DNA from 3 places in the Anaerobacillus sp. 63XJN7_4_ISO-PGPR-S23-413 genome. Region 1 is predicted to be linked to each of the others. Evidence: riboswitches for the same ligand, from Rfam matches in the RefSeq annotation. Region 1 holds a riboswitch; each other region holds the start of a gene.

Region 1 (10,094 bases):
ATTACTAATTTAGAATTCTCAAACTAAAAACATCTAAGAATCCAACCCGAGAAGCAATCAATTAGAAATTGACTGCAAGATGAGAGGTGTATAACATGACAACCATTTCAATCAGCACAATGGGAAATTTCGCAAATCATAAAGAAAATAAAAAAGATAATATTACATTAGAAGATAAAATTGATAGTATACAAAACGGAAACCAGTTATTAAGAAACCAGCTATTAGAAGATTACCAACCGTTTATTAAGAAAATCACGTCCAAAGTTTGTAATCGTTATATCAATCATTCGATGGATGAGTTCAGTATCGGACTTTCAGCTTTTAACGAAGCGATGGATCAGTTTCGAAAAGGACAAGGAAGTAGATTTTTAACCTTTGCTGATATGGTGATTAGAAGAAGAGTCATCGACCATATCCGTAAAGAAGCAAGACAAAATAAGTATATTTATCTTGAGCCTGAGGAACTTGATGAGGAAGGCCGACTAGAAGATAGTTTTGCAGAACAGAAAGCTGCACTTGATGTATACGAAATGGACAGACAGCGTGAAGTAAGAATGTATGAAATTGAGGAATACGAACAATTGTTGAAGAAATTTAGCATTACGTTTAAAGTTCTGAGCAAAAACTGTCCTAAACATATTGATGCAAGAGAAAATGCAAAGATGATTGCGCAATTGATTGCTCAAGATGACATTCTTTCAAGTTATTTGCTAGAAAAAAAGCAGCTCCCTATAAAAGATTTGCTAGCGCTCGTTACATGCAGTCGAAAAACGATTGAACGTAATCGAAAGTATATAATAGCAGTGGCGTTAATTCATCTGGGTGGATTTAATGCGCTGAAATCATATATACAGTAGTTGAATTAAGGGGGCCAGGGGATGAAAAATGGGGTCATAATGGACATTCGTGGACGTAAAGCGGTTGTATTAACACCCGATGGGGAGTTTACTACGATCAATTTGAAGCGAAATCATACGTTAACAATCGGCTCTGAAATTAAACTTACACCAAAACCATTAAACAAGAAAAAAGGTTATTTTACCCCCTCTATGCCCACCCTGGCCGGTATGGCAGCAATTTTGTTATTAGTTGTAATCGTGACAGGTGTGATTCCTGTTAGACAAAATGACGCAGTTGCGGCCTATGTAAGCTTTGATATCAATCCAAGTATTGAGGTTGGAGTCAACTCCGACCTTGAAGTTGTTCAATATCAAGCGTGGAATTCGGACGGTGAAGGGTTAAACTTAGATCAAGAGGTAACGAACATGCCTCTAAGCGAATTTGGAGGGCTCCTAGTCTCGAAACTCGACAAAGAGGGGTATCTAACAGAAGATAGAAAACTGCTTATTGTCGCCTCAAATGTGGAGAAGAAAGAGCGTTATCAGGCGATTAAGGATCAGCTTGAGAATACGATTCAAGGAATAGAACAGAATGAAGCATTAGTCAATCAAGCAGTTGCTATTACAACCATACTTGATACTGACTATAGTACTCGAGCAAAAGCTATAGAAAATGGGATAACACCAGGAAAATATATGACTTATCTTGCTGCTGTTGATCGGGGAGCTACGTTATCAATAGAGGATGTACGGAATTTGTCTGTCAAAAACATGGATGAATTAGAGACCGAAAGCATGACCGCAGTGGAATCAAAGTCGAAAGATCGTTCTTTGGAGCTAGAAGATTCTGTCGTCCAGTTGAACGATAAGACGGTACCTAATCAGAATCGAGAAGATAGTGATTTAGTTCTTCAGGAGCCTGAGCAAAGCTCTTCTGATAAGGTTGAAAAGGTGGAGAAAGAACAAAAGGACACGCCTTCAGAACAAGAAACCAGCCCGTCAGATCAAACTGAAGACTCTAAAGATAACAACAAAGTGCAAAAAGATAAAATAGAGAAAAACGAAGACAAATCTAATTCTATAATAGCTAAAGAACAAGACAAAGAAAAAAAGAAAGCTGAAAAAGCAAACGAGAAAATAGAGAAATCTCAGGAAAAATCGGATAAAAAAATAGAAAAAGCTCAAGAAAAAGAGGATAAAAAGGACAAAAAGAAAGACGAAAAGCAGGATAAAGACAAGAAAGACAAGAAAGACAAGAAAGACAAGAAAGACAAGAAAGATAAAAAAGACAAATAACGCAACATGCTATTATTTATTTTATTTTCATTATTTTAAGCCAGAGGGATCCCTCTGGCTTTTTTTAGTGTGCCCGGCATGTGCACACGCTTTAGGGTTCAAGTCCCGAACGGTGAAGGTTGTAGTAACCGTTAGCCAAAGGCAAGGGTGTCCAGGGCGACTTGGAATCTGAAGGAAGCTGGAGGCAAATCTCCGACCTGAGGAACACGAACCTTATAGAAGGCTATCATTCTTGGACGAAATGGCTAAACACATTAAAATCCATACAACCAAAGGGAATGGTAGTAAATAAGGCGGGTATATGGAGAGGAAGTTTGTGCACTTACCCGGGGAGATCTGATGACGAGCCGCACACTTGCGGTAACTGACTTTCAAGAAGCCACTGAGTCATCAGAAGTCAGCCGAGGTCGTAGTACCACCCCAAACTCGAGTTGGGACGGGAAGGACCGAATCATGAAAAGAGAACAGGTTTCTCCGATGTACGCATCATTCGATGACACAGAACATATCAGCTCAACTTATGAGGGAAGAGTGAAGTCTCGGAGGGCATACGGAGCGTGGAGAATCGATGTCACACAAGGAACGAAACCTGTCACGTGGAGGAAGAAAGCATGTTGGAAAAGATACTTCATCGAAACAATTTAAATGGAGCCTATCGACGAGTGGTGCGAAACAAAGGAAGTCACGGGGTCGATCACATTCCCACGTCCGAACTGAAATCCCAGATCTCGGAGTCCTGGAACGACATCGAACCCCAACTCCTGGATGGAACCTATCAACCGTCACCCGTCCGTCGTGTCGAAATCCCGAAACCAAACGGAGGCAAACGGAAGCTAGGAATTCCAACCGCCATGGATCGCTTGATCCAACAAGCTATCAACCTTTATCTTCAACGGATCTACGATCCGTCGTTTTCCAACTCAAGCTTTGGATTCCGACCAGGAAAACGAGCGCACGACGCGGTTCGAAAAGCGCAAGAATATATCAATGACGGATTTCGGTGGGTGGTGGATATCGATTTGGAGAAATTCTTTGATCGCGTTCACCACGACCGACTCATGCGTACATTAAGTTATCGTGTCAAGGACAGTCGTGTCCTTCGAATCATTCGGAGATACCTACAAGCTGGAGTTATGGAGAACGGCTTAACACAGACGAACCAAACAGGAACACCACAAGGTAGTCCTTTAAGTCCCCTTCTCTCAAATATCGTGTTAGATGAATTGGATAAAGAGCTAGAGTCGAGAGGCATTCGGTTCGTCCGATACGCTGACGATTGTCAGATTTACGTAGGCTCAAAAAGGGCAGCCGAGCGCACTCTTAGAAATATCAGCCAGTTCATCGAGAAGACATTAAAACTGAAGGTTAATAAAGAAAAGAGTGCGATTGACCGACCGTGGAAACGAACGTTTCTAGGTTTTAGTTTCACCCCACACCGAAGAGCGAAGATCAGGGTCGCAAAGCAGGCGATTCACCGTGCGAAACAGGAATTCCGACGCCTAACGTCACGAAAGTGGAGTATAGCAATAGAAGAACGAATCAGGAAGCTCAACCGATTCATCGTGGGGTGGCGTAACTATTTTCAGCTCGCTGAGACACCTTCAATCTTCAGAGAATTAATGGCATGGTTGAGAAGAAGATTACGGATGATTCGATGGAAAGAATGGAAAACCCCAAAGACAAGGAGAAAACATCTTCTTTCTTTAGGTGTAAGAAAAGCGAAAGCTTTTGAATGGGCAAACACAAGAAAAGGCTACTGGCGAGTTGCCAGTAGCCCAATCCTCCATCGACCCCTAAATGACGACTATTGGCGCAAGTTAGGATTGAAGTCGTTAGAAGAACGTTAGATTTTCATGAAACCGCCGTATACGGACCCGTACGTACGGTGGTGTGAGAGGTCGGGGGTTAGTCACCCCCTCCTACTCGATTGGTGTGTTTATTTTGATGTCATGATGTCGGGCAATGCCTTTGCGATATCAAGAAATGATGATTTGTCATCGAACACATGTGCGATTTGATGATCTTGATTAAGCAATACAGTTGTTGGGACACCTGTACAACCAAATTTGTCGTAAGTTTCTCGTCCACTGTCTTGTAAAACGAGGAAAGGAAGATTGTTTTTGATCGTGAAATCTTTACCGGCTTCTTCTGACCGTTCACGACCTGTCACGTTAATTGTTAAGAATGCTAATGTATCAGTATCTGCATGCTGGTAGAACTGTTCTTTCATCGGTAAATCTTTCATACAATCGGGGCACCAGGAAGCCCAGAATGTAATCATAACTGGTTTCCCCCTGAAGTCCGTTAAGCTGATGATTTCTCCGCTTTGTACTTCTTCTAACGCAAAGGACGGCGCTTGCACTATCAATCACCTCTTCAAAATTATTCTAAGGCTACTTTATCAAAAATTCGATTCTAATCAAACTTAATACACTGTAGGCTCTGTTTCACGATAATTTGGATTAACTTAGACATTCTTTAAAAAAATGAAAAGAATGATAATTCCGAAAAAGTGTTTGACACTAATGCGCCACCTTGCTAAAATAAACTCAATTAAACAAAAACAAAATATTCTTACTTATCTAGAGAGGCGGAGGGACTGGCCCTATGAAGCCCGGCAACCGTCAAACCAATTGTGGTTTGAAAAGGTGCCAAATCCTGCAGGAGAAATCCTGAAAGATAAGCGGAGCTGATGAATAAATCAAGCCTCTCTGTCTTTCGGAGAGGTTTTTTTATATTGAAGCGACGTTTTCTTATAGCATTGGTTCTAGATTTATGGCTCATTATTATAGCCTTAATGAATAAAGATGGATTGCTCGAAAGGGGTGATAGGGGTTTGGAAAGTGAGACGAGATACGAAGCTCAGAACGTATTGATTGGATCGTTCACACTTGAGTCGGGCGAGACGCTACATGAAGTAGAACTCGCTTATGAACGCGTTGGACCAGAAGACGCTCCCGTTATTCTTGTCTGTCATGCATTAACAGGAAATCAATATACAATTGGTGATTCGGAGCCCGGCTGGTGGAAAGGATTAATAGGAAAGGATGGCTATATCGATACTTCCGAATTTCAAGTTATAACGTTTAACGTTCTTGGAGGATGTAACGGTTCTACAGGACCGCTATCGATTAATCCAGTCACCAGAGAACAGTATAAAGCGGACTTCCCATTTGTTTCAGTGAGAGATATGGTGCACTCACAGAAAAAGGCACTTGAAGTGTTAGGTATCGATCACCTTCATGCTGTGATTGGTGGATCACTTGGAGGAATGCAGGTTCTTGAATGGGGTGCCCTTTACCCAGATGGAATGGAGCATCTGATTCCACTTGCAGTAACTCCAAGCTTAAATACGTATGGAATAGCTTATAACGCGATTTCTAGATTTGCTATTACAAACGATCCTGATTGGAAGGATGGATACTACGATCCTCATCACCAGCCAACATCGGGGCTTGCAACTGCAAGAATGATCGGTATGATTTCTTATCGGACAGATGAAATGTTTCAAAAAAAATTCGGTCGAGCGGCGATCGAAACTTCAGAAGAAAATCATAAAGAAGCACAGTACGAAGTGGAATCTTATTTACACTATCAAGGAAATAAGCTTGTAAGCCGATTTGATGCAAATAGCTATTTGTATTTATTAAGGGCAATGGACACACATGATATTAGTAAAGGGCGAGGTAATCTTATATCCATCATCAAGAACATTAAAGCGAGCATTCTTGCTATTGGATTTAAAGGGGATTTAATCTATCCTCCAGAAGATTTAGAAAAATTGTTTGCTCAAGCTCATTCTTCTCCGTTTTATTTAATCAACACGAAATTTGGTCATGATGGATTTCTCGTTGAGTTTGATAAATGGGGACCGCTTATAAAGGAACAAGTAACATTAACTAAAAATATCGAAGGAGTGAAGTGAAATGGCAGAGAAAAAATATAATTTGGAGACAATTGGAATTCATGGAGGTTTACAAGCTGATCCAGCTACAGGCGCAAGGGCTCTACCGATTTATCAATCGAATGCTTATCGATTTAATAATACTGATCACGCAGCCGATTTATTTGCCTTAAAGGAAGAAGGGTTTATCTATTCGCGCATCGGCAACCCTACAGTCGGTACACTTGAAGAACGTATTGCTCAACTAGAAGGTGGTGTTGGAGCACTAGCTCTTGCAAGTGGTATGGCTGCCATTACAACTGCCATTCTAAATGTAGCCAATAGCGGAGACGAAATTGTATCTGCTTCGACTTTATACGGTGGAACGTATAACCTCTTTTCTGCTACACTTCCGAAATACGGAATAAAGACCAATTTTGTTGATCCTGAAGATCTGGAATCATTTAAATCAGCCATTACTCCAAATACGAAAGCTATTTTTGCAGAAACGATAGGCAACCCGGGTCTACATGTATTAGATATTGAAAAAGTAGCAGATATTGCACATGAAGCTGGAATCCCACTTATTATAGACAATACATTTGCTACTCCGTATCTTTGTAGACCAATTGAGCATGGAGCAGATATCGTCGTTCATTCCGCCACAAAATGGCTTGGCGGAAACGGGTCCACAATGGGAGGGATTATTGTCGATGGTGGTAAATTTGATTGGAATTCACCTAAGTTCCCGGGCTTCACCGAACCCGATCACACGTACCATGGCATAGTATTCGCAGAAGCGCTACCCGAAGCCGCGTATATCGTGAAAGCAAGGGTCCAGCTCCTAAGAGATACAGGTGCTGCGCTTAGTCCATTTAACGCTTTTCAAATTGCCCTAGGTGTAGAAACACTCCATGTTCGTATGAAAGAGCACATTGCAAATACTCGAAAAATCGTTTCTTACTTAAAAGATCATCCGGCAGTTGAGTGGGTGAGCTATCCTGAAGATGAGGATCACGTATCGAATCAATTGGTGCCAAAGTATCTACCTAAAGGCGCTGGAGCTGTCGTCGTATTCGGAATAAAGGGAGGACGCGAAACCGGAGCAGGAATCATTAATTCAGTTGAACTTTGGTCTCATGTAGCGAACGTGGGAGACGCGAAAAGTTTAATTATTCATCCTGCTAGCACGACCCACCAGCAGCTAAGTGCGGAAGAGCTAACAGCTTCCGGTGTGCGAGATGACCTCATTCGTTTATCTGTTGGAATTGAACATATTGATGATTTAATTGCTGACCTGGATCAGGCCATTGCAAAAGCAAAAGTTGAAGCTAACGTATAATTCAGCACTAAAGCTCTCTTCCATTTGAAGAGAGCTTTTTTTAGTTTAGCAGTTTTTTACTTCATTAAGTCTAATGTTGAATGAGAGACTAAGATGGCTAGTCTTCAAAGCTCATCATATATACACATGACAACTGTAAATAAACATACAGAAAGAAAGCTTACCTTTTTGGTGATGCAATGGTCAATTACGAAAGAGGACTAAGCCGTTTGGTCGTTCCTAGTTTAATCTTTTTCTTTTCAATAAGTAAATCGAGTCGTGATTTTTTCTACTATGCTTTTTCATAAAAACGAGAGCTTCGCTATGATGCTACTCATTGAGATAGGTTTGTTGTTTAATTCAGTTTTTATCAAATTGGCTAAAATAATTAGAAAAATCCAGGTATATACTTGAAAGAGTTATAGCTCAGTATAGGAATTCTCACAGAAGATAGCACTGCGTATGGCGTTGGCAGGTGTAAAGTATATAAGATATATTTAAAATTTTTTGGGAATGGTTTAAAGATCAGGAGAGGGCTTGGCCAAGAAAAGGTACAGATGGATCCAGATCTTTCTTTTAAATTTCCTTGTCATAAAACAACTAAAACTGTAAGCGTTTTATTGAATTTATAATTAAAAATTTTTCGTGTGATTAAATCTCACGCATACCAACGTTGTAAGCGTTTCCAAATAGATTGATATATCGAAATTATCAAAAAACTTATATTTTAGGTGTTGACCTTAAGTCCAAACCGGCGTAATATAATCCTCAATTAAACAAAGTATTCAAATAACTCAAACACACAATTAGGACCCCGGATTACGTTGGTCCTATCATTAAACACTAACGCTTTACTGCGTCTACTTAACAAACAGAAAGGAGTGAACAAGGTGAGTGAACAGTGGATCTACCTTAACGGAGAATTTGTGAAGAAAGAAGATGCCAAAGTATCTGTATACGATCATGGTTTTCTCTATGGCGATGGGGTGTTCGAAGGAATTCGCATGTATGACGGAAATGTTTTTCGATTAGAACATCATTTACAACGGCTGTATGATTCAGCTCATTCAATTATGCTTAAAATAACGCACACTATGGAGGAAATGACCGCCATTATTGTGGAAACGCTGAAGAAAAACAACCTTCAGGATGCCTATATCCGCATTGTTGTATCACGCGGAGTTGGGAACCTGGGACTTGATCCTTTCACATGTAAGGAACCTCAAGTGATCGTTATTGCAGAATCACTAGCCTTGTTCCCTAAGCGATTATATGAAACAGGAATTGATATTGTAACGGTAGCAAGTAGAAGAAACCGATCGGATGTCTTAAGTCCGAAGGTTAAATCGCTCAACTATTTAAATAACATTCTTGTAAAAATCGAAGCGAATTTAGCTGGTGTCAGCGAAGCTCTAATGTTAAATGATCAGGGATATGTCGCTGAAGGATCAGCTGATAATATATTCATCGTAAAAGGAAATGTGATCAAAACACCACCTGGATATGTTGGTGCATTAGAAGGAATTACGCGAAATGCCATTATGGAATTAGCAAGACAAAAGGGATATGACATGAGGGAAGAGACTTTCACACGTCATGATGTCTATGTTGCAGATGAAGTGTTCCTAACTGGAACAGCTGCTGAAGTTATTGCGGTCGTAAAAGTAGATGGTCGAGAAATTGGTGAAGCAAAGCCGGGTAAAACGACGAACGAGTTGCTTGGAGCATTTCGAGATATCGTCACTGTCGATGGTGTCAGTGTTTACCCTTCAAAACGAGACGTTCAAGCAGGATAATTCTTACAAAATAAATATCAATAATCGATGACGAGGCAAAAGAAACAGGAATTGGTATTAACCAGAGAGCCGGTAGTGGTGGAAGCCGGTATTACCCCCTGTATCGACATCCCCTCCGAGTGCTGATCTGAATCAAGTAACATAGGATCAGCCAAGTGTTCTAAAAACACTTGTTATCAAAACGAGCAGTTTGCTCATGAGGCGGCATCTTTTTGTCGCAAAGTAGGGTGGTACCGTGAAGTCTTTTCGCCCCTATGGACCGTAAAAAAAGCGGCGTAGGGATGAGAAGGCTTTTTTTTATTAGTAATAAACAGTGAAATACGCAAACCCGTTATCGAACGGAGGCGTGCAACACAATAAAGCATTGGAGGGTATGAATATGCGGGCGAAGGCTAAACCAGAAGCCGAAGCGGTAACAGCGGAAATGACCGGGGCAGACGTATTGATTGACTCTTTAAAAAAAGAAAATGTTGAAGTTCTCTTCGGATATCCGGGAGGAGCAGTTCTTCCGATCTATGATGCACTTTATCGATCGCCAATTAAACACATTCTCTCAAAGCATGAACAAGGTTCCATTCATGCGGCTGAAGGATATGCGAGGGTTAGTGGGAAACCAGGTGTAGTTATTGCAACATCAGGTCCAGGAGCAACAAACCTCGTAACGGGGATTACAGATGCCATGATGGATTCATTACCACTGGTTATCTTCACTGGGCAGGTTGCAAGTACGGTGATTGGTACAGATGCCTTTCAAGAAGCAGACATTATGGGAATTACAGCACCAATTACAAAACATAATTATCAGGTGCGTGACGTTCAGGATCTACCAAGAATTATTAAAGAAGCGTTCCATATTGCAACAACAGGACGTCCCGGTCCAGTTCTAGTTGATATCCCTAAGGATGTGGCGAACAAAACCATTTCACCCGGCTATGATTCTACTATTCATCTACCCG
Region 2 (10,094 bases), 760 kb from region 1:
ACCGTTTCCGTCATAACTATCTCGGTTGAAGACATCTTTATAATAATCATACGTCGCTCCTGCATAGTAGTGAGCGTCGACTGCAGCCGCGTCATAGCTTGCGTTAAAGGAGTTATCTGAATCTGCCCATAAAGAGCCTGGCAGTTTTGTGCGATTTGCCGCATCATATGTTAAGATTCCGCCACCTCGCGTAGTGTCTTTCAAGTAATAAGTTGAAGAGGAAAGTAGCGTATTGAACGTTTTTTGATCACCAAGTACACCAGTTCCACTTGCCGTCTTAATTGTTCCGGTAACATTGTCACCACCACCTGGCTTGCCGACTCCTTCTTTTTTTGCTTCGTGTAGAGCGTTGAAGCTTGTTAGAACTTCACCACTTGTTGCATCAATTATGTATTGCCAGTTACCCGGTTCAGGCGAGAGGAAGTTCAAGGTCACATGGTAAGCATACGTTGCAGACTCTCCTTCAGTATAGACGACAAGGTTGGATTCGGGTTTTTGTTCATAGGCTGGTGAAAAACCGAGATCTTCTTCTGCTTTTTTAACGGCGTCCTGTTTCTTGAATTTTGTTGTTTTTTTAAGCTCTTTCTTCGACCCAAGGTCTGGAATAACTGTACCTGATACGGCTGTTAAAATACCACTTTCATCAACATGAGCCGTTTGAGTTGAACCATAAACAGGTGTTCCTTCATGAAGTTGTTGTAATCGAAAAACCGTAAAACCAAGATCGTCCTTTTCTTTTGATAGGATTTTAAAGGAATCCTTAGCGGAAGATCCACTAAACTTGTACAGGTTTTTCTGTTCGTTCAAGTAATCAAATAGTACTTGATTGGCATTTTGAGAGCTTACTTTTGTTAGTTTTCCTGAAACAAAAGAAGGTGTTCCTGTTTCTTTATTCATATTCGTATCTGCTGCTGCAAATGTTGAGGATGGTGCGAGCATGGTACTAACGAGCCCCACTGATAACCCGATTGAAAGTAAATTTTTTTTCTTTCCCATTCTATATCCCCCTCGTGATTAAGATGAGCTAACATTACCATAAAAGATTTAGTATTCAAACTATTTAAACTATTTTGATATTTAAGACCTATCCTTTTGGATAGAGTTATAGGGAGATATACCTGTTATTTAAAAAAAGGTATTGGTTCTTTAGACTCAGGAGGTGGTGTGCTAATAAATAAGGGCGTTAATGACCATATGAAACGGCATATCCTGGTTCTTTTTCTGTGCGTTTAGAGATTGATGCGCGAGTATTTCTACTTCCCTATCTGTTAATGGAACAAGTGTAGGATCTCCAATACGTATGTGCTCTGATGACTAACTTTCGAGTGAATATCGTTAAGTTCATTGTTACTCTTCTTCCGGTACTTTTCGTTACTTTAGAAAAAAGGGTGATGCTAAGTGAATCGTTTTATGATTGGAAGAAAGTGCTTATTGTAAAGAGAACGTATATTCGGTTAAAATACGGGTATATATAAAGGGAACAAACGTTCTTTTTGATTAGGAGAAGGGGGGATACAAATGGATTATTCTAAATTTCCAAAGAAAACAATCCTATGTATTGATATGAAAAGTTTTTATGCAAGTTGTTCAGCAGTAGAGATGGGGCTTGATCCACTTACATGCTATCTCGCGGTTGTTGGTGATACCGAGCGACAGGGAAGTGTTGTGCTAGCAGCGTCTCCGGCACTAAAAAAGGAATTTGGAATACGAACAGGGAGCAGACTATTTGAAATTCCAAATAATAAAAACATTCATATCGTTAATGCGAGAATGTCTTTATATTTAAAACAATCAATGGAAATAACGAGGCTTTTTCATCGTTATGTACCATCAGAATGTATCCATACGTATAGCGTTGATGAATCGTTTTTGCAGGTTGATGGGACAGAACGACTTTGGGGGAACAAATTTGAAGTAGCTCACAAGATCAGAAATGAAATAAGAGAGACATTCGGATTACCATGTGCCATAGGGATTGGCCCAAATCTTTTAATGGCAAAGCTTTGTCTCGATCTGGAAGCGAAAGAAAAAGGGATTGCAGAATGGACTTATGAAGATATTCCTAAAAAACTCTGGCCGCTTTCCCCGCTAAGTCAAATGTGGGGTATCGGATCGCGTGTCGAGCGAACGTTAAATCGAATGGGGATTATGAATGTAAAGCAGCTTGCGCATTACCCGCTACATCTACTAGAAGAAAAATTCGGTATTATGGGAAATCAGCTCTATCATCATGCGTGGGGCATCGATCTTTCTGAAATGGGTGCGCCGATTATGCAGGGACAGATTAGCTATGGGAAAAGCCAAATTTTGTTGCGAGATTACCATGACGAAAAAGACATTCAACACGTCATTCTTGAGATGAGTGAAGAAGTTGCAAGACGTGCGAGAAAAGCCCGGAAGGCAGGGCGTACGATTAGCCTTGGGATTGGTTATAGTAAAGAAGAAGGCGGGGGTGGCTTTCACCGTTCAAGGAGTATCCACAGCCCGACTGCTATTACGCTCGAAATATACAATGTATGTCTTCAGTTATTTGAGGAGTTCTTTGAAAGAAAAACGGTTCGTAAGATTTCCATTACCCTTTCAAATATTTGCAATGATGAAGAAGTGCAGTTGGACTTATTTAACGCGTCACGCCCAAAGCAGCGGGATCTCGGATATGTGATGGATTCGATCCGTGAGAAATATGGCTCAGATGCGCTGCTTCGTGCCGTTTCATACACAAAGGCCGGTACGGCACTGCATAGAAGTAAACTTGTGGGTGGTCATAAAGCATAGAAGGGGGAAGAAGCGTGATTCGTGATCGCGGAAATATAAAATGGACGTCAATGATGTTACCTGAGCATGTGAAAGAGCTAAGAGATTGGAAAACCGAAGAGAAAAAAAGTGAAAAGCCGGTACTTGATGAACAAAGAATGGCGGAAATGAATGAAACAATATGTGAAGCAATGGCCAATCACAACTCGCTTTGTTTTCAACACTTTAGTGGGGGAGAAACGAAAACTCTCTTTGGATATGTGCACTATGTAGATCCACTTACGAAAGAACTGCGTATTATTGACCATAATGAAAAAAGGACAACGATAAAGCTGCTGGACCTTGTGCACGTAGAGTTAGAATGAAAAAAATGGAGTATCCTCTCAGATGTAAAAAAAGTTTTTCATTTCAGGATTGGGGTAAAATAAGTATAAAGTCAAACCTGAATAAGTGAGACCATCCTGTCTGGTTAGAAACGAAGGGTGAATCAGATCAGATGAATTCAAAATCCGGAGTGAGATGAAAGATGCTATTAGCTCAAAATCTTAAACAAAATACGGAAAAGATCAAAGGAATTGATATTCACTATGAATACTATAGAAATGACACAGCCGTCGATCGGCCAGTATTAACGCTTCTTCACGGTTTTCTATCGTCGAGCTTCAGCTTCAGAAGATTGATACCATTATTAACAAAGGCATATACTGTTGTTGCCATTGATCTTCCTCCGTTCGGAAAAAGTGAAAAGTCTAATCGTTTTGTCCACTCTTATCATAATTATGCGGAAGTGGTGGTTGAACTTTTAGAAAGGCTTTCAATTGATCATACTGTTATGATCGGCCATTCTATGGGTGGGCAAGTAGCAATGAGAGTCTCGGCTATGAAAGATGATCTCGTTAGTAAGAATATTTTACTGTGCAGTTCAGGATATCTTGAAAAGGCTAAACAGAGTCTAGTGTATACATCGTACTTACCTTTTTTCTCGGTATACTTGAAAAGGTGGCTTTATCGAAAAGGTGTTAGAGGAAATTTGCTTAATTGTGTTTATGATCCTTCCCTTATCGATGAAGAAATGATGGATGGATATATCCAACCTTTCTTCAATGAGGGTATCTTTCGGTCATTAGTTAGGATGATTCGAGATCGCGAAGGAGATTTGTCAGAAGTTGAACTAAATCAAATTCATACACCTAGCCTACTAATATGGGGAGAAAATGACAGAGTTGTGCCGTTGAAAATTGGGAAGCGTCTCAGTAAGGATCTCCCAAATGCTAAACTGATCATCTATGAAAAAACCGGTCACCTTCTACCAGAAGAAAAACCGGAATCGATTATGAAGGATATTGAGTGGTTTTTAGGAAAATAAAGATTGATCTATTGCAAAAATTGGTAGTCATACAAAGCTTGAACCAGACTAGTTAATCAGGTAAACTCCTTAAAGGATGAGGAGTTTATTTTGATGCAGTTAATCAAAGTTGACTCATCAGAATAATGCGTGATAAAGTAAAGCTCGTTATGAAAAAGTAAAATGAAGCATGCGCTCATTAATAATTGTATATTTCTTATTAAGAGAAGTGGAGGGACCTGGCCCAAAGAAGCTTCAGCAACCTCTGATCATCAGAAAGGTGCTGCTTCCAGCAAGAGAAATCTTGAGAGATAAGTGCAAAAGCCTTCTTCTCTTGAAGTGGGCTTTTTTTATTGAGACAGAATAAAAGATGAAGGAGACATGAATAATGGAGAAAGAAATAAAGGGGAACGGCCTGGCTTTACTTCCCCTTGGAATATTTATTGTGCTTTTTATTGGTACAGCTATCATAACAAAGGACTTTTATAGTATGCCTGTTATTCTCGCTTCTCTAGTTGCGGCGGGCGTAGCTCTTTCGATGAATCGAAAAGAAAGCTTTATGAAAAAAGTGGAAGTGTTTTGTCGTGGAGCAGGTAATACGAATATCATATTAATGATTTTGGTCTTTTTACTGGCTGGGGCGTTTGCCGGAACAGCTGAAAAAATTGGAGCAGTAGATTCGATTGTTAATTTAGGTATATCAATTCTACCGGCTAATCTTTTAATCGTAGGTTTGTTTGTCATTGGCTGTTTTATTTCTATTTCGATGGGTACATCGATGGGAACGATTGTAGCACTTGCTCCCATTGGAATTGGAATTGCAGAGCAAACCGGAGTTGCCCCGGCACTGGCTTTATCAGCGGTCATAGGTGGGGCAATGTTTGGTGACAATCTTTCTATGATTTCAGATACTACGATTGCGGCAGTACGCACACAAAATACGCAAATGAAAGATAAATTCAAAGTAAACTTTTTTATAGTCTTGCCAGCTGCTATCGTAACAGCCATTATTTATGGTGCTTTAACGATGGGAGAGCAAGCAACGGTTGGAGGAGATCACGCATTTGATTTCGTTACAATTATCCCTTATTTAGGTGTACTGATCGCAGCGATCGCTGGTGTTAATGTTCTTATTGTACTTGTAAGTGGTACCTTATTTGCTGGGATTGTAGGTTTATATAACGGAACATTTGGAATGAGTGGACTGATCTCCACGGTTACAGAGGGCATAAAAGGGATGGAAGACCTTGCCATGATTGCACTCGTCATCGGAGGGATGATTGAAGTCATTAAGCATAACGGAGGAATACAATACGTATTGGACAAAATCCTGAGCAAAGTAACTTCTCGTAGAGGAGCAGAGTTTGGTATCGCCGGTCTCGCAAGCGTGCTTGATTTATCAACAGCTAACAACACCATTTCGATCATAATGGGGGGGCCACTTGCGAAAAACATTTCCGAAGAATATGGGGTAGACCCACGAAAGTCTGCTAGTATTCTTGATATTTTCTCAGGTAGTATACAGGGCATGCTCCCATATGGGGCACAGGTGCTTGCAGTAGCAGGTCTTGCGTCGATTTCGCCACTCGCTCTACTACCGTATTCAATTTATCCAATCCTCATTGCTATTGCAGGAATTATTGCGATTTTCATCAACTATCCCTCTATTTCGAAAAAGGGCTAAAGTGATAGTAAACAGAATCTTGAATTAAAATGGTTCTAAATCAAATGTTGGGGTAGGAGATTCATCTCCTACTCCTTATCCTAGTTGAAAATGACGAATTTTTTTGTACTGATGATGTAAAAGGATCTTTCTTCGTAAGCGGTCATATCGCTTAAAACCAAAGGCATTTCGCTTAATGACCTTCGTTTGATTGTTTAAACCCTCGATAAAACCATTATTATAGTTCAAGGCAAAACTATTCAGGACTTCTGGTTGCCAGTTCTTAAGTGTTTGAACGGCTTGTCTGAACTCCTTCATATTCGCTGCTTCAACCGTTTTGTAGTAATTATACAGAGACTGTTTAACTTGGTTAGGATTCTCTTGACCGATTCGTTTCGCTTCCTCAAACCAGCTTCGAAACGCTTCTTTTAACTCGTAAGCCTTTCGTAATTCCTCGGATAATCCAAGGTAACGGTCCAGATACCACTTTTGTTTCTCACTCAACTCCTCATATCGCTTGTAAAAAACATGCTTCATTCGCTTGCACTTTTTACGGTCATAATCATGGAAATTCTGTTGAACTCTTCTTCGTACACGCTCTAATGCCCAATAGATGTAGCGACAAAAATGAAAGCGATCAGCCACGATGATTGGCTTTCCTAGTGCCTTTTGAACAGCTGACTTGAAGGCATAGCTCATGTCCATGATCACCACTTCAACTCGCGACCCCTTCTTGCGAAGATAGTCCTTTACGGTCTCAATGGAGCGATTAGGAAGGATATCCAAAGGCTGCTTTGTATCTCCATCCGCAATGACAACTTGATATTTTCCTTCATCGGTATCTCCTTTATATTCATCAATAGCGATGACACGAGGAAGATCACTCACTTCTTGAAGCGTTGGTGCGGCGACTTCATCAAACCGCCTTATCGCAGTTGAATGCGACGTACGAAATTGGGCTGCGGTATCCTTGAAATTCTTCCCCTGTACCACGCGTAATCCCAGGGCCTGATTCCATTCCTTTGAGTGACGCTGATAGCGATTGACGATCGAATTCCTTTCAGCGAATCGTTTCCCACAAGCACACACATAACGGCGCTTGCGATAAAACAAAAAAGCCGTTCGCTCAAATACTTTAAGGTGTTGTACTTTCTGAGTCCGATAATCATGAACACGTACAGTCCATTCTTCACATTGGGGGCACTGGTGCGCCTTCTTTGGCACTTCAATATGAACATGATACTGGCCATTAATGGCTTCCATTTTCGATACCATCACTTCTTCTAATCCGGGTAAATTCATGTTAAAATGCACGTACACGCAACTCCAATCTTTTTCTTGTTTCTCGTCAATTCAAGTGTAAAAGATATAGGAGCTTGCGTGTATTTTTGTGCTTCATTTTCTTAAACCCCAACAAATATTATAGAGCCATTAAAATTTGATATGAGCATTTAAAAAGCAGGTAGCTCAATTTGAGCTACCTGCTTTTTTTTATTATCCTTCGATTTGTTTTTGAAGATGCACAATTCGTTGAGGAAGAATGTACAAGTATTCAATAAGTGAATCTAGTAAGTCGATAATTAAGTTGGCCGTTTCTTCGCTTGTAGCTTTCTCAAGACAAAGGAGGTTATTTAAATTACTACCTTTGCCTAGTAGGTGTCCTAGTTTTACAATTGGTTCTTCTAAATCAATCTGTTTAGCAAGTGTTTCTAGCTGTTTAGAAAGTGGCTGTCCTAGCTCATTTTCAGATAGAAAACTACCTGTAATGCTCTCAAGAACACGATTAGCCATTACAGCCGTTGCGGTCCAATCCTTCATGTTATGTACATTCACTGCTGAGCGATAAACACGCTCAAGGTCATCGGGTAATCTAGCTGTGCTAGTCAGTCTGCCGAGCGGCTCTCGTGTAAAAGAGGTTTGATGCACGAATAGCTCAACTTCTTCTCCGCGATCATTATGGGACGTTTTAATGAGTATGAAAAGCACAGCTTCTTTACAAATAGAGCAGCGAGAAAGCGTGGAGAACACAGCCTGATTAATTTGATAATCGAACTTCAGTTGAAATGAAGCATCGCTTCCGCATTCTGGACATTCTGTATTAGCTGATTTTGGAAGCTTTGTTTGTCCGTATTTCACAACCGAATTAATAGTAGTCTGTTGTATCTTTCTCATCATATACCCCCTGGATCGATTTTGAGCAACTTGTTGTGGATTGTGTATCTATACTTACATTTAATCATTGAGTTTATTTATTTTGAATTATAAAAAACATATCATCAACTTATAATTTTCGCCCCAAATGGAAATTTAAGGGGGTTGAAATGAATTACTTGTATGGAAATGGAAAAACGAATCAAAAGTCCTTTCTTGAAAGAGAGTAATAAAGTACCAAAATTGTGAATTTATTGACAGATGTGGCGAGCGAATTCTACACTATAGTTTAATGAACGATAGGAGGTATGACTATGGAACAACACCTTTGGAACCAATTATGGAAAGAACATGATCGAGCAAAAGATCTCTTAACATTCGCTTCTTCACACACGCCGGAAATCCCTTCAAAAAGTTCTCAAAAAAATCCAGGTTATGCATCTGGACCAGATCCTGCTTATGATAAAAGGAAACTGACGGGGTTGATCCTCGGACCGGTCCTTTTTCTTAGCATAATGTTGTTTTTTAATCCAAATGGTCTTTCAGAAGCAGGTTTGGCCATCTTAGCAAGTACGGCGTGGATTGCAACGTGGTGGATTACAGAAGCCATTCCGATACCGGCGACGTCTCTTTTACCATTAATTTTATTTCCACTAACGGGCGGACTAAAAGGTGATTTAACAGCATCAGCTTATGGCGATAACACCATTTTTCTCTTTATGGGTGGTTTTTTGATCGCGCTTACAATGCAGAAGTGGCATTTACATAAACGAATTGCTCTTTTCATTATATCAGCAATAGGAACAAGTACAGAGAGAATTGTACTTGGCTTTATGATTGCAACAGGCTTTTTATCAATGTGGATCTCAAACACGGCAACGGCTATGATGATGGTGCCAATTGGGCTGGCGGTGATTTATCAAGTATCCGAGCAGCTTGATATGAAGCAAGAAGGGATTCCGCAATTTAATTTTGGAAAAGCCATTATGCTTGGCATCGCGTACAGTGCCTCAATTGGTGGTTTAGCAACATTGATTGGAACACCTCCTAATACCATCTTTGCAGCGGTGGTCAATGAGCTATATGGCATCGAGATTTCATTTGCCCGCTGGATGATGTTTGGCGTACCTTTAACTGTTCTTCTTTTATTTGGCTGCTGGTATTACCTTGTGAAAATGGCATTTCCGATGAATGTTAAAGAGCTGCCAGGCGGGAAAGAGGTGATTAATAAGGAGAAAGCGGATCTTGGGAAAATGTCTATGGAAGAAAAGGTCATTATGGTAGTTTTTTCTTTCACTGCGGTTGCCTGGATTAGCCGTTCCTTTGTTTTAAGTGAGCTTAATCCGAATATAAATGACACTGTCATCGCGATGACTGCAGCGCTATTACTTTTTCTTATACCTGCCCCTTCGAAAAAAGGTGCCTTTCTTTTAGATTGGGATACAGCAAAAGGATTACCATGGGGAATTCTTCTATTATTTGGAGCCGGACTCGCCATTGCTTCTGGCTTTCAGGAATCAGGACTTGCGAATTGGATTGGGGAGCAATTAACGGTTCTTGAAGGCATCCATCTGTTCGTCATTTTACTACTTGTCACATCGCTTGTTATTTTCTTAACGGAGATTACATCAAATACGGCGACGGCGACAATGATGTTTCCAATCATGGCGTCTCTATCATCCGCGATCGGAGTTCATCCTTATGCTCTAATGATTGGGGCAGGAATTGCGTCAAGCTGTGCTTTTATGCTTCCGGTTGCAACCCCTCCGAACGCCGTTGTATTCGGGTCAGGCTATTTAAAAATCCCAGATATGGCGAGAGCAGGTTTCTGGCTAAACCTAACATCTGTCGTCATTATTACACTGGCGATTTATTTTTATATGCCAGTGGTGTGGGGAATTGATCTCACTCAAATTCCCAATCAGTTAAAATAAAAGTAAGATAGAAAATTGAAGGTGATGATCAAGTGTCAGTTGTTCTAAATAACAATCAGCCATATACATCAAAAGATGCGGGTTTCTGGCGAGCGGCGGTTAGTCTTGGATGTGGAGCATTATTAGTCTTTTCGGCACTTTATGCTTTTCAACCGTTGCTTCCAATATTTGTGAGTGAATTTCATTTAACGGCAACAACGTCAAGCTTACTTATGTCCATGCCCGTCATCACGATGATACCAGGACT
Region 3 (10,094 bases), 1.3 Mb from region 1:
TTGCGAAGTCCCTTTCTTAGCCAGTTTGTTCATCTTTCAATTTCTGATCTTCAGCAATTAAATCTGCAGTTAACTGACCTGAAAGTGTAACCATTGGTACACCACCACCTGGATGTGTTGAACCGCCTACAAAGTACAGATTATCAATTAGTGAACTTCTAGATGGTATTTTAAAACCACCGTTTACTTTACGATCCGTTGCTACACCATAGATAGAGCCGCCGTTAGAACCATATAAATTCTTAATATCATCTGGAATGAACTGATATTCGAATTCAATTGATTCGCGAAGACCTGTCATACCCATTCGTTCTAATTTATCTAGGACGATTTCACGGTATCTACCGCGATGTTTCTCAAAGCTCTCACCAGGCTCTAATGGTGGAACATGTGTTAAGACAAAGAGATTTTCTTTTCCAGCCGGTGCCTGAGTAGGGTCAGATTTTGATGAGACACCAATATAGACCGTTGGATCGTCAGCAGGGACCCCTTCATCAAATATTTGTTTGAATTCTAACTCGGGATCTTTCGAGAAGAAAAAGTTGTGGTGTTGAAGGTGATCAAACGTCTTATTTACACCAAGTAACAACACAAGGCCTGAAACGGTAGGAGTATATTTTTTCAATTCATCTTTCACTTTTTCAGCACCAGGCTCTCCTTTAAGAAGCGTCTCGTGGGCAGGGATGCCTTCAAGATTACTAACGATTAAGTCTGCCTCCATCATCGTCCCATTCGCAAGTTTTACACCAGCTGCTTTTTTGTTTACGGTGAGAATCTCAGCGACCTCTGTATTGACTTGTACGTCCACACCTAGCTCATCAAGTAGCTTAAGCATTCCTTCTGCTATGTTATACATACCGCCTTCAACATAATAAATACCAAGGCCAAGCTGCACATAAACAAGTTGTGAAAGAATGGCAGGGGAATGATAAGGTGATGAGCCAATATACATAATAAAGAAGTTAAAGAGCTGCTGAAGATGTTTATCATCCAGATATTTTTCCGTTGCCTGATTCATTGATTTCATAGGGTTCATTGTGAGAAGATCTTTAAATGAATGCAGTTTTTGCAAATCTTGAATGCCTGACAAGCTTTTTTTGTAAAAGCTTTTTAAGCTTAAATCGAACATCGTTTTGCAATAATCTAAATAGGAGAGGAAGTTGGAATAATCTTTCTCTGAGCGCTTATGTACTTCAGATAACATAACAGCTATATCACTTGTTACATCAATCTGGGCGCCATCTTCGAAGAAAGTTCTCCATTGAGGTTCAATACGTTTAATGGTCATATAATCGTTTACATTTCGGTTTGCGCTTTTGAATAGTTTCTCAAGGACCCAAGGCATTGTTAGAATGGAAGGACCCGTATCGAATTTAAACCCTTGGCCAGAACGTTTGTTTAATTTGCCGCCAGCGCGCTCATTTTTTTCCAGTACGGTAACTTGATGTCCATCGGCTGCAAGACGAATAGCTGCCGAAAGACCTCCTAGTCCAGCACCAATAACGATTGTTTTTTTGCTCATTCCATCTCCTCCTTCATCGAATTAACTTCAAGCGTCGACATTTATACACTGTAATTGTATAGTGTGGGTATAACCTTTGTAAAGGAATCATAACGCTGTTACAGTGTATAATAGGTTTTCCTGACATAATAATTACCTAATCTTGGATATGTTAAACAATTTTGAAACGAGGAATTTGTATGCAGGTCATCCACTTATCGATCGTAGGGTTAATCTTAGTGAATATTTTTGCCTGGCTGATCATTCATGTTTCTATCTCTTATATTTGCCTTCGGTTGCCAGATTCCTTTTATGAATCTAAAAAATCAATGTTACAAAATAAGAAATGGGAACTGAAAGTGTATGATCGTATCCAGATAAGGAAGTGGAAAACAATACTACCTGATGGGGGAGATGTGTTTAAAGGAGGATTTCGGAAGAAAGAACTCAAAACGCTCACTTCTTCTTATATAAGGAAATTTATCTTAGAGACAAGACGTGCAGAGGTGACCCATTGGCTTCTCATACCACCTTCATTCTTGTTTTTCTTATGGAATCCTTTGAGTATTGGTTTAGTAATGGTTGGGTATTCTTTAATAGTTAATCTTCCATTTATTCTTATACAAAGGTACAATCGACTCAGGTTAAAACCATTATTACATCGACAGATGAAAAAAGAGCAGCGCAGGGGGAATTCCATTGGAACACTTGGGGTTTGATCAAACCGAAAAAAGAAAGAACGAACATATTGATATTTGTCTAACGGAAGACGTGGAAGGACAGGGACTTACGACGGGGTTAGAAAAATATCGTTTTAAGCATAATCCACTACCAGAAATTGATTATAATGAAGTCGATATCTCCACTCAATTTCTTAATAAGAAATTGAAGACGCCATTTCTGATCAGCTCAATGACCGGCGGTACAGAGCGATCTTGGGAGATTAATAAACGTCTTGCCAAAGCTGCTGAAGCACATGGTTGGGCGCTTGGTGTAGGCTCAATGCGTGCCGCTATTCAAGAATCGAAATCCGCTTATTCATTTGACGTAAGAAAACATGCACCAACCATTCCTATACTAGCCAATATTGGAGCTGTTCAACTCAATTATGGTTTTACAGTAGAAGAGTGTAAGAGAGCGATTGACTTCATTCAAGCTGATGCGCTTCTGCTTCATTTAAATCCATTACAAGAAGTATTCCAACCTGAGGGTGATACAAATTTCCAAGATTTAATCGATAAAATTCGAGAAGTAGCAAAAGCGATCCCTGTTCCACTCGGTATTAAAGAGGTTGGCATGGGAATCGATGCGAAGAGTGCTCAGCGTCTTATAAGTGCAGGTGCCAGTTTTATTGATGTTGCTGGAGCGGGTGGAACATCCTGGATTCAAGTTGAAAGTTTTCGTTCCCATCAAACATTAAGACAACAAGCTGCCGAAGCTTTTCAAGATTGGGGTAACCCGACAGCTGATTGTATTATTGATGTAAGGAAACAGCATCCCGATGTCCCGATGGTTGCAAGTGGCGGACTAAAAAATGGTGTGGATGCAGCTAAAGCTATTGCTCTCGGGGCGGATGTGTCCGGATTTGGTAGGGCATTACTTGAAAATGCAGTAGATGATAGTGAAGAAGCGCTATCAGATCAATTAAAGCGAATTGAGTTCGAATTACGAACAGCTATGTTTGGAATTGGAGCTGCATCGATCAATAGATTAAAATACAATAGCGCATTAAAAAAGAAATAGCCAGAGCACTGAGCTCTGGCTTTTTTGTATGAATAAGTTAAGGAACGATGTTCAATTTGTCTTATTTAAACCATATGGCACCAATGACTTCGAGCAACTCGACTTGCTCAGACGAATGAGGAATCAACATTATCGGTTCCCGTAGTATAGGTCGTTCTCTAGAGAGCAAACTAGAGCTTAAGGAGGGCGACGCTAATGGCCTGGTTATCCATTTTTCCGTTTATCGTTGTCATTATCATTGCGATGAAAACAAAACTAGTGATCCCCGGATTAACGGCGGGTTTGCTAACAGCATCATTTATATACAAACCTGGATTGATCATTGGTTTACAACAGTTCTATGAATTTATTATGACTGGTTTGAAAGATGAAAATAATGTTAAAATCGTCCTTTTTCTATATATGTTTACGGGCTTAATCGGATTGATGAAATATACTGGTGGGATAAAAGGATTTGTTCAAGTTGCCTCATCCAAAATCAACTCAAAAAAAGGAGCGTTATTTCTGACGTGGGTGTCAACGCTAGGAACATTTAGTGCTCCTAGTTTCCGCATTGTAACGGTAGCCCCAATCATGAAAGCTCTTTTAAATAAAGTGAAAATCACTCCTCAGGAGCTTGGATTTGTGATAGAAACGACAGCAACTCCAGTTATTGTCTTAATGCCAATTGCTACCGCTTTTGTCGGCTATATGTCATCTGTTGTGCAGCTTTCACTAAAAGCAGAAGGCATTGAAGGAGATGGCTATCGTTACTTTCTTCAAAGTATCCCTTACAACTTTTTTTCGATTAGTATTTTATTGATTGGCTTTTATTTGAGTTTTTTCCATCATCGAAAAACGCCAGCTACAGACGCAGGTAATGTGGAAAAAAAGCTTGATGATCAATGGGAAGATTGTCATCCAGCTGTGGCGAAGGATCTTCCTACGAAACCGATGAATTTATTAATACCTCTTGGAGGAGTTATTCTCCTAACACTTCTTCTTACATATTGGAGTGGTTATAAGAAGGGGTTTACTTCTTTAATCAAGGCGTTTATTGAGGCAGATGTCCTCGACGCGATGGTCTTTGCACTTCTCACTACAGTACTTTTAACGTTCATTTTCTATTTATTTCAGCGTTTTTCTTTAAAGGACCTTGTTACTTATTTTATCGAAGGTGGTAACGAGATGATGCCGGTCATCGTCTTGCTTACTGTCGTTTGGGGCTTAGCAGCTTCAACAGAAGCTCTTGGCTTCTCGTCTTTTGTTACCTCAAACCTTGATTGGATTCCTACTTTATTTGTACCACCAGTCTTATTTCTCGTTGGGGCGTTTATTTCATACTTTATTGGCTCATCATGGGGCACATGGGGAATTTTAATGCCGCTCGGTATTTCATTAGGGTATTCTACAGGAGCAGATCTACCTGTTGTCATTGGAGCCGTGTTTGCGAGTGGGACATTTGGCGCTTTTGCTTCTCCGCTAAGTGACAATACGAATACAGTTGCGAGGATCTTGCAGTTGAATCCTATGACATATGCGAAATTTAAGCTTGGCCCAGCTTTATTAGCGGCGGGATTAGCAGCAGCTGGCTACTTTGTTATCTCTTTTGTAATATAATTATTTTTATGAGTACTTTTGTATTGACATCCGTTTTAAAACCATTTATTATTGGGACTAACTTAATAATCCTTTGTTTAAAGGATCTTCTTATTCAGAGAGGTGGAGGGACTGGCCCTTAGATACCTCGGCAACGGACCTATGAACTTATGTTCAATTGGAACCGTGCTAATTCCTGCGACGAAAGTCGAAAAATGAGAAGAGGCTCGGTCTATCCAAACCCTCTTCTGTTCGAGCAGATGAGGGTTTTTTTATGCACCCTCATTTGGAAATATGTTTTAGTAGAGGGAGAGACTGATATTGCATACACTAATGGATAACGAAGCAAGAAAACAACAGCTTATTAAGGCCCTTCTCTCACAAGGGATATATAAGAAGGGTGAAAAGCAACTTTATATGTTATCACTAAATGAATTAGAAAACATATATGCTCGATCAAATAAAACCATACAGAGAAAAGGAAACGGAGTGGTCATAGTGGAACAAGCAACATTTGCAGCAGGGTGCTTTTGGGGAGTAGAAGCGCTATTTCAACAATTGAACGGTGTTATTTCAACTTCAGCAGGGTTTACAGGAGGAGAGACGATTAATCCAACTTATGAAGATGTTTATTCTGAATTAACAGGCCATGCCGAATCCGTACAAGTTGAATATGATCCTTCTCTCATTTCTTATGAAGAACTTGTAGAAGTTTTCTTTGAAAATCATAATCCAACCTCCTTAAACAAACAGGGAGAAGATGTCGGAACACGCTATCGCTCAGCGATCTTTTACCACTCAAATGAGCAGGCAGAAATAGCATTGATTGCAAAAGAAAAACTCGAGCGATCTGGACGCTTCAAAAAACCAGTTGTGACGCAAATTGTACCAATCACTTCATTCTATCGTGCAGATGAGTATCATCAAAGCTATCTTGCTAAGCGTGGACAGTCTTCTTGCAAAATTTCATAATAGAAAAAAGGCTTTCTCTCATTGTCATGAGGGAAGGCCTTTTTTAGTTAATCACCTTGATTGACACCTATTTGATCAATAAAGACTTTTCCTTTCTCTGATGCATTAAATTCGAACGTAAGAGCATTCATCTTCTTCGGATTAAAGGCATTGTTTGCTTCTAAGAATCGCTGCATCGGAATATTAAAGGTTTGGAGAACCGGTTCAGTAGGTTCACCATAACGTCCTTCTTCAAAGTATTTTGTTTTTGTGTGTTGAATAGGAAGAACACCTTGCAACTGCATGACGTCACTCAGCTTAACACTAGCGGATGCTCCGTTATCTGAACTAGCCGTGATTGTGAAATCAACAGGTTGCTGGTCAGATGGATCTGAAAGGTTTGCTGCTGTGAATGTTAATGAACTGTTCATTGTATAAGCAAATGGATCCTGAAGGGCTTTCTTGAAATTTAATTTGTATGTGCCGTTCTTTGAATAGGAATGATCCCATTTCAAAAAGACCCCATGAGTACCTCTTTCTTTATCGCGTCGAAATTCAAGCTCTCCTTCATACCATTGCAGCAAGCTATTAGTCTCTATGGTGATATAGGGAGATGTCGCTGTTGTGACATCAACGTCCTCTTCAAAGGTGCTATAGATATGATACGAAGGATCTTCATATTTACTAATGTATGTTGTATCAGGTAGCCATTCGAGAGCATAGCGATAATCCTCAAACATCGGTTGATAGGACTCATTTTGATGAAGCGTCGCCTCAAGAAAGCCAGCAACATATGTGCGGGCTATTTGTCGTTGTTCAGTGCCTTTAAGAAGAGGCTCTTTATTTAATAAAAGCGTGAAAGGGAAATACGTATCGTTTTCTCCCCACGTTGTGTTAAATTGTCCGTGATTGGCGCGATCAATATAAAGGGCTGCTTTCATAGCTTCTTTACTGCCAGTTAAATCAATCCCATTATACTGTCGGTCGCCTTCGAATTCCGATAAATCACTATCATAAGAACCTTGAAGTAATAAATAATTGACATCATCCACTTCGATTTTTCGATCTGAAAGTGTTTGATAATCCGTCGGTGCAAGTGCGATAACAGATTCAATATTATAATGGAAATCAAAAGTCATGTTCCCGTTATTTGGGTAACGATCAAGGTCATTGAATTTTGCTGCTAAAATCGCAGCTTGACCACCGCGAGAATGACCTATTAAAGCAATTTGATCCATCTTCACTTTGTTGAATAATGGATTATCTTTTTGAGAAGATAATTTCTCCATTTCTTCAATATGTTTAAGCAGCAACCAAGCGCGTCCATTAATGTCTCCTGCGAGGCCACCAGACCATGATGAATTGAAGAAGTTCTCATCTACTGATACTGTTAAAAAGCCACGACTAGCGAGTAACTCACCTAAATAATTGTAGCCTTCATCTGAGAAGTCCTCCATCTTATGGTTTCCATGGACAATAAGGACAAGAGGAAAAGAACCATTTCCTTTAGGCACCCATACACGTCCATTAAGTGGCACATTGGTGTCTTTAAAGCCCCAGAACCACTCGCGTTCTTTGGACCATTCTCCAATCATACTTGAAGCGTTAACTGACATCGTTTGAATATCTACTTGCTCCCCAAATTCAGGACGTTGCTTATCCTTTCCACTTCCATATGTATAAGTAGTTACATCAAATGAGCCGTATTCTGAAGGGTTATCACTAACAGGTGAGAGCGGCTCTACATTAATAGAGAGACGATCATTCATTAAACCAGGTGTGAATAACCAGTATGAAAAAGCTGACGTTGCTAAAACACCAAACAGTAGCATGATCATAGACATTGGCTTTTTGATGCCTTTAGAAAGAGGGTATCCGAACATAGCGCCAAGGATGATACCGACTGCAATTAAGAGATAGGAGAGCGGAAGGATGTTCTCTAATTGACGAAATTGATCTAATGTATAAATGGTTATAGCAAGCGAGACTCCAATACTTGCAATGAGAAGAGAGGGTAATCTTTTGAAATGCTCTATGAACCATGTACCAATCTTAACGGTGAGCAGTGTACTGACAACTGCAATTAATAGGAAAAGAATAACGTCCATTATTTGACCCAGTCCAGTATGAAAATCAAACCCAATCGAAAAGATTAGCAGCATTGTCATAAAAAGAGCGCCGTAAGAAGCTCCTTTCCATATGGTTTTAAAGAAGGATTGTAATGGTTGAGTAAAAGAAATCAATAAATGCTTTAATTTATTTCGTTTGTGTGTATTTTTACGCGTTTTTTCAAATTCAGGTTCGTGTTCCACGCTAATCCTCCATTTCTTATCCTGCTGCTTTCATTATAGCAAATAGGAAATAAGGAAGAATGCTAAATCTAAGAATGCCTCAATTGAATAAGTAGTGGCTCGATGACTCTAGCACAGATTTCGTTCATTTAATTGTAAAAATAATCGCTGCGTAGTATTTGCTTCTCCTTTGTATAAGTCGTACAATAGGAATTAAGAATTAATGTGAAATATTTCACAAACGTATGTTTGTTGTGAAACTAAAGGTGGGGGATCAGGTGAAGAACGAACTTAAAGCGTATGCTTCAGGTTTTAAAATCACACACTTGTTTATGATTTTAGGTGCTCTTATGATTGGCGCATCCATTATTGTACAGGCTTTTCTTACAGTAGAAATAGTGAATCGGGTATTTATTGAAAAACTAGCATATTCAGACATTTCATCGTATCTCATTGGCTTACTGATTGTCATGGCGCTACGCCCTTGCGTATCTTATTTAATGGGAAAAGCAGGCGTTAACATGGCCGCTATTGTAAAACAAAGAATAAGAGAAGCGCTTTTGAATAAATTTTCTCGAGACGCACTTCTAACGTCTTACCAGGGTCAATCTGGACAGAAAGTGAGCGTTTTACTAGATGCGGTGGATGAGATTGATTCCTATTATAGTCAATACATTCCACAAGTGTTTAAAACGGCGGTTATTCCTTTTTTTATTCTAATCGCAGTTTCAACTCAGCATATTGAAACAGGGCTAATAATGATCGTGACGGCTCCATTCATTCCACTCTTTTATATTATTATCGGCATTCGTACTCAGAAAAAATCCGAGGAGAAGCTAGAGCAGATGACCGTTTTTTCTGGTCGCTTTCTTGATACAATTCAGGGTTTGACTACGTTGAACTTGTTTCGTCAATCGAAGAAATATCGCTCGATTATGGAAGAAAGCAGCTTGAATTATCGAGATGCAACGCTCGAAGTTCTTAAGGTTGCGTTTGTTTCATCCCTTATGCTTGAGCTTATTTCAATGTTAAGCATTGGGATTATCGCTCTTGAGATTGGTCTTCGTCTCATTGTGTTTAATAGCATGTCTTTTGCTACAGCCTTTTTCCTTCTTATGCTTGCTCCTGAGTTCTATCTTTCCCTAAAGGAACTAGGCAGTGCTTTTCATACTGGTAGAGGTAGCATGAGTGCAATGAAAAAGGTAAGTGAAGAACTTCATCGTGAAAGTGACGAAATGAAATGGGGAGATCGATTACTTGAAACGAAGGAGAGGCCACCACTGTTGGCGTTTAAGAACGTTTCATATCGCTATCAGGAGAGTGGATTTGGGTTATCCTCTATTGATCTAACTATTAAACCTTATAGCAATACGGCCGTGATTGGTCGGAGTGGATCTGGAAAATCGACGCTTTTGAATTTGCTTGGTGGATTGCTTCCACCTCAAGAAGGTGCCATTACCGCCGACGAAATTCCCCTAACAAGTTTAGAAGAAGAAAGCTGGTTTTCAAAGATAAGCTTTATATCACAAAACCCGTATTTGTTTACTGGAACGATCGCTGAAAATATCGCGATTGGATCAAAAAGTAGGGATAAAATACAAATCGAAGCGGCGGCTGAGAAAGCTGGTATTTCCTCGTTTATTGCTTCTCTTGAAAATGGTTATGAGACGGTTATTGGTGAATCCGGAAGAGGGATATCTGGAGGAGAGAAGCAGAGAATTGCGCTTGCTCGAGCATTTATAAAACAACCAGAGATTATTTTATTTGATGAACCAACAACGGGACTTGATTTATATACAGAGAAAGTTCTTCATACTTCGATCAAAGAACTATCAAAAAACGCAACAATGATTACTGTAGCACACCGTATCCATACAATACGAAATGCCGATCATATTATACTCCTTGATAAGGGAAACTTGATCGCGGAAGGAACCGATGAATCGCTTTACGCTTCAAGTGAGTTGTATCGTGATATGGTTGATACGCAGAAGGCGGAGGTCACTTTATGAGAGAGCTAGCATTTGTAT

Evidence for each region. Region 1 has a riboswitch for S-adenosylmethionine ahead of metX (homoserine O-acetyltransferase MetX). Riboswitches for the same ligand answer to the same signal wherever they lie in the genome.
Region 2: another riboswitch for S-adenosylmethionine. It lies ahead of AC0VYO_RS13775 (Na+/H+ antiporter NhaC family protein); the one in region 1 lies ahead of metX (homoserine O-acetyltransferase MetX).
Region 3: another riboswitch for S-adenosylmethionine. It lies ahead of msrA (peptide-methionine (S)-S-oxide reductase MsrA); the one in region 1 lies ahead of metX (homoserine O-acetyltransferase MetX).

What each region holds. Positions count from the first base shown of each region.
Region 1 covers NZ_CM149688.1:3,356,420-3,366,513, reverse strand. The annotation lists gene sigI (RNA polymerase sigma-I factor) at 96-860, shown strand; gene AC0VYO_RS17610 (anti-sigma factor domain-containing protein) at 882-2,138, shown strand; gene AC0VYO_RS17605 (hypothetical protein) at 2,478-2,783, shown strand; gene ltrA (group II intron reverse transcriptase/maturase) at 2,750-3,985, shown strand; gene AC0VYO_RS17595 (TlpA disulfide reductase family protein) at 4,075-4,500, opposite strand; SAM riboswitch class I at 4,714-4,824, shown strand; gene metX (homoserine O-acetyltransferase MetX) at 4,975-6,063, shown strand; gene AC0VYO_RS17585 (O-acetylhomoserine aminocarboxypropyltransferase/cysteine synthase family protein) at 6,065-7,363, shown strand; gene ilvE (branched-chain-amino-acid transaminase) at 8,233-9,138, shown strand; gene ilvB (acetolactate synthase large subunit) at 9,512-10,094, shown strand, end outside.
Region 2 covers NZ_CM149688.1:2,597,784-2,607,877, reverse strand. The annotation lists gene AC0VYO_RS13795 (M4 family metallopeptidase) at 1-996, opposite strand, end outside; gene AC0VYO_RS13790 (Y-family DNA polymerase) at 1,519-2,775, shown strand; gene AC0VYO_RS13785 (YolD-like family protein) at 2,790-3,119, shown strand; gene AC0VYO_RS13780 (alpha/beta fold hydrolase) at 3,281-4,120, shown strand; SAM riboswitch class I at 4,314-4,417, shown strand; gene AC0VYO_RS13775 (Na+/H+ antiporter NhaC family protein) at 4,488-5,783, shown strand; gene AC0VYO_RS13770 (ISL3 family transposase) at 5,859-7,082, opposite strand; gene AC0VYO_RS13765 (hypothetical protein) at 7,257-7,934, opposite strand; gene AC0VYO_RS13760 (SLC13 family permease) at 8,228-9,847, shown strand; gene AC0VYO_RS13755 (MFS transporter) at 9,880-10,094, shown strand, end outside.
Region 3 covers NZ_CM149688.1:2,013,694-2,023,787, forward strand. The annotation lists gene AC0VYO_RS10915 (phytoene desaturase family protein) at 17-1,522, opposite strand; gene AC0VYO_RS10920 (glycosyl-4,4'-diaponeurosporenoate acyltransferase CrtO family protein) at 1,702-2,220, shown strand; gene fni (type 2 isopentenyl-diphosphate Delta-isomerase) at 2,201-3,244, shown strand; gene AC0VYO_RS10930 (Na+/H+ antiporter NhaC family protein) at 3,440-4,843, shown strand; SAM riboswitch class I at 4,931-5,044, shown strand; gene msrA (peptide-methionine (S)-S-oxide reductase MsrA) at 5,156-5,794, shown strand; gene AC0VYO_RS10940 (hypothetical protein) at 5,842-8,085, opposite strand; gene cydD (thiol reductant ABC exporter subunit CydD) at 8,343-10,076, shown strand; gene cydC (thiol reductant ABC exporter subunit CydC) at 10,073-10,094, shown strand, end outside.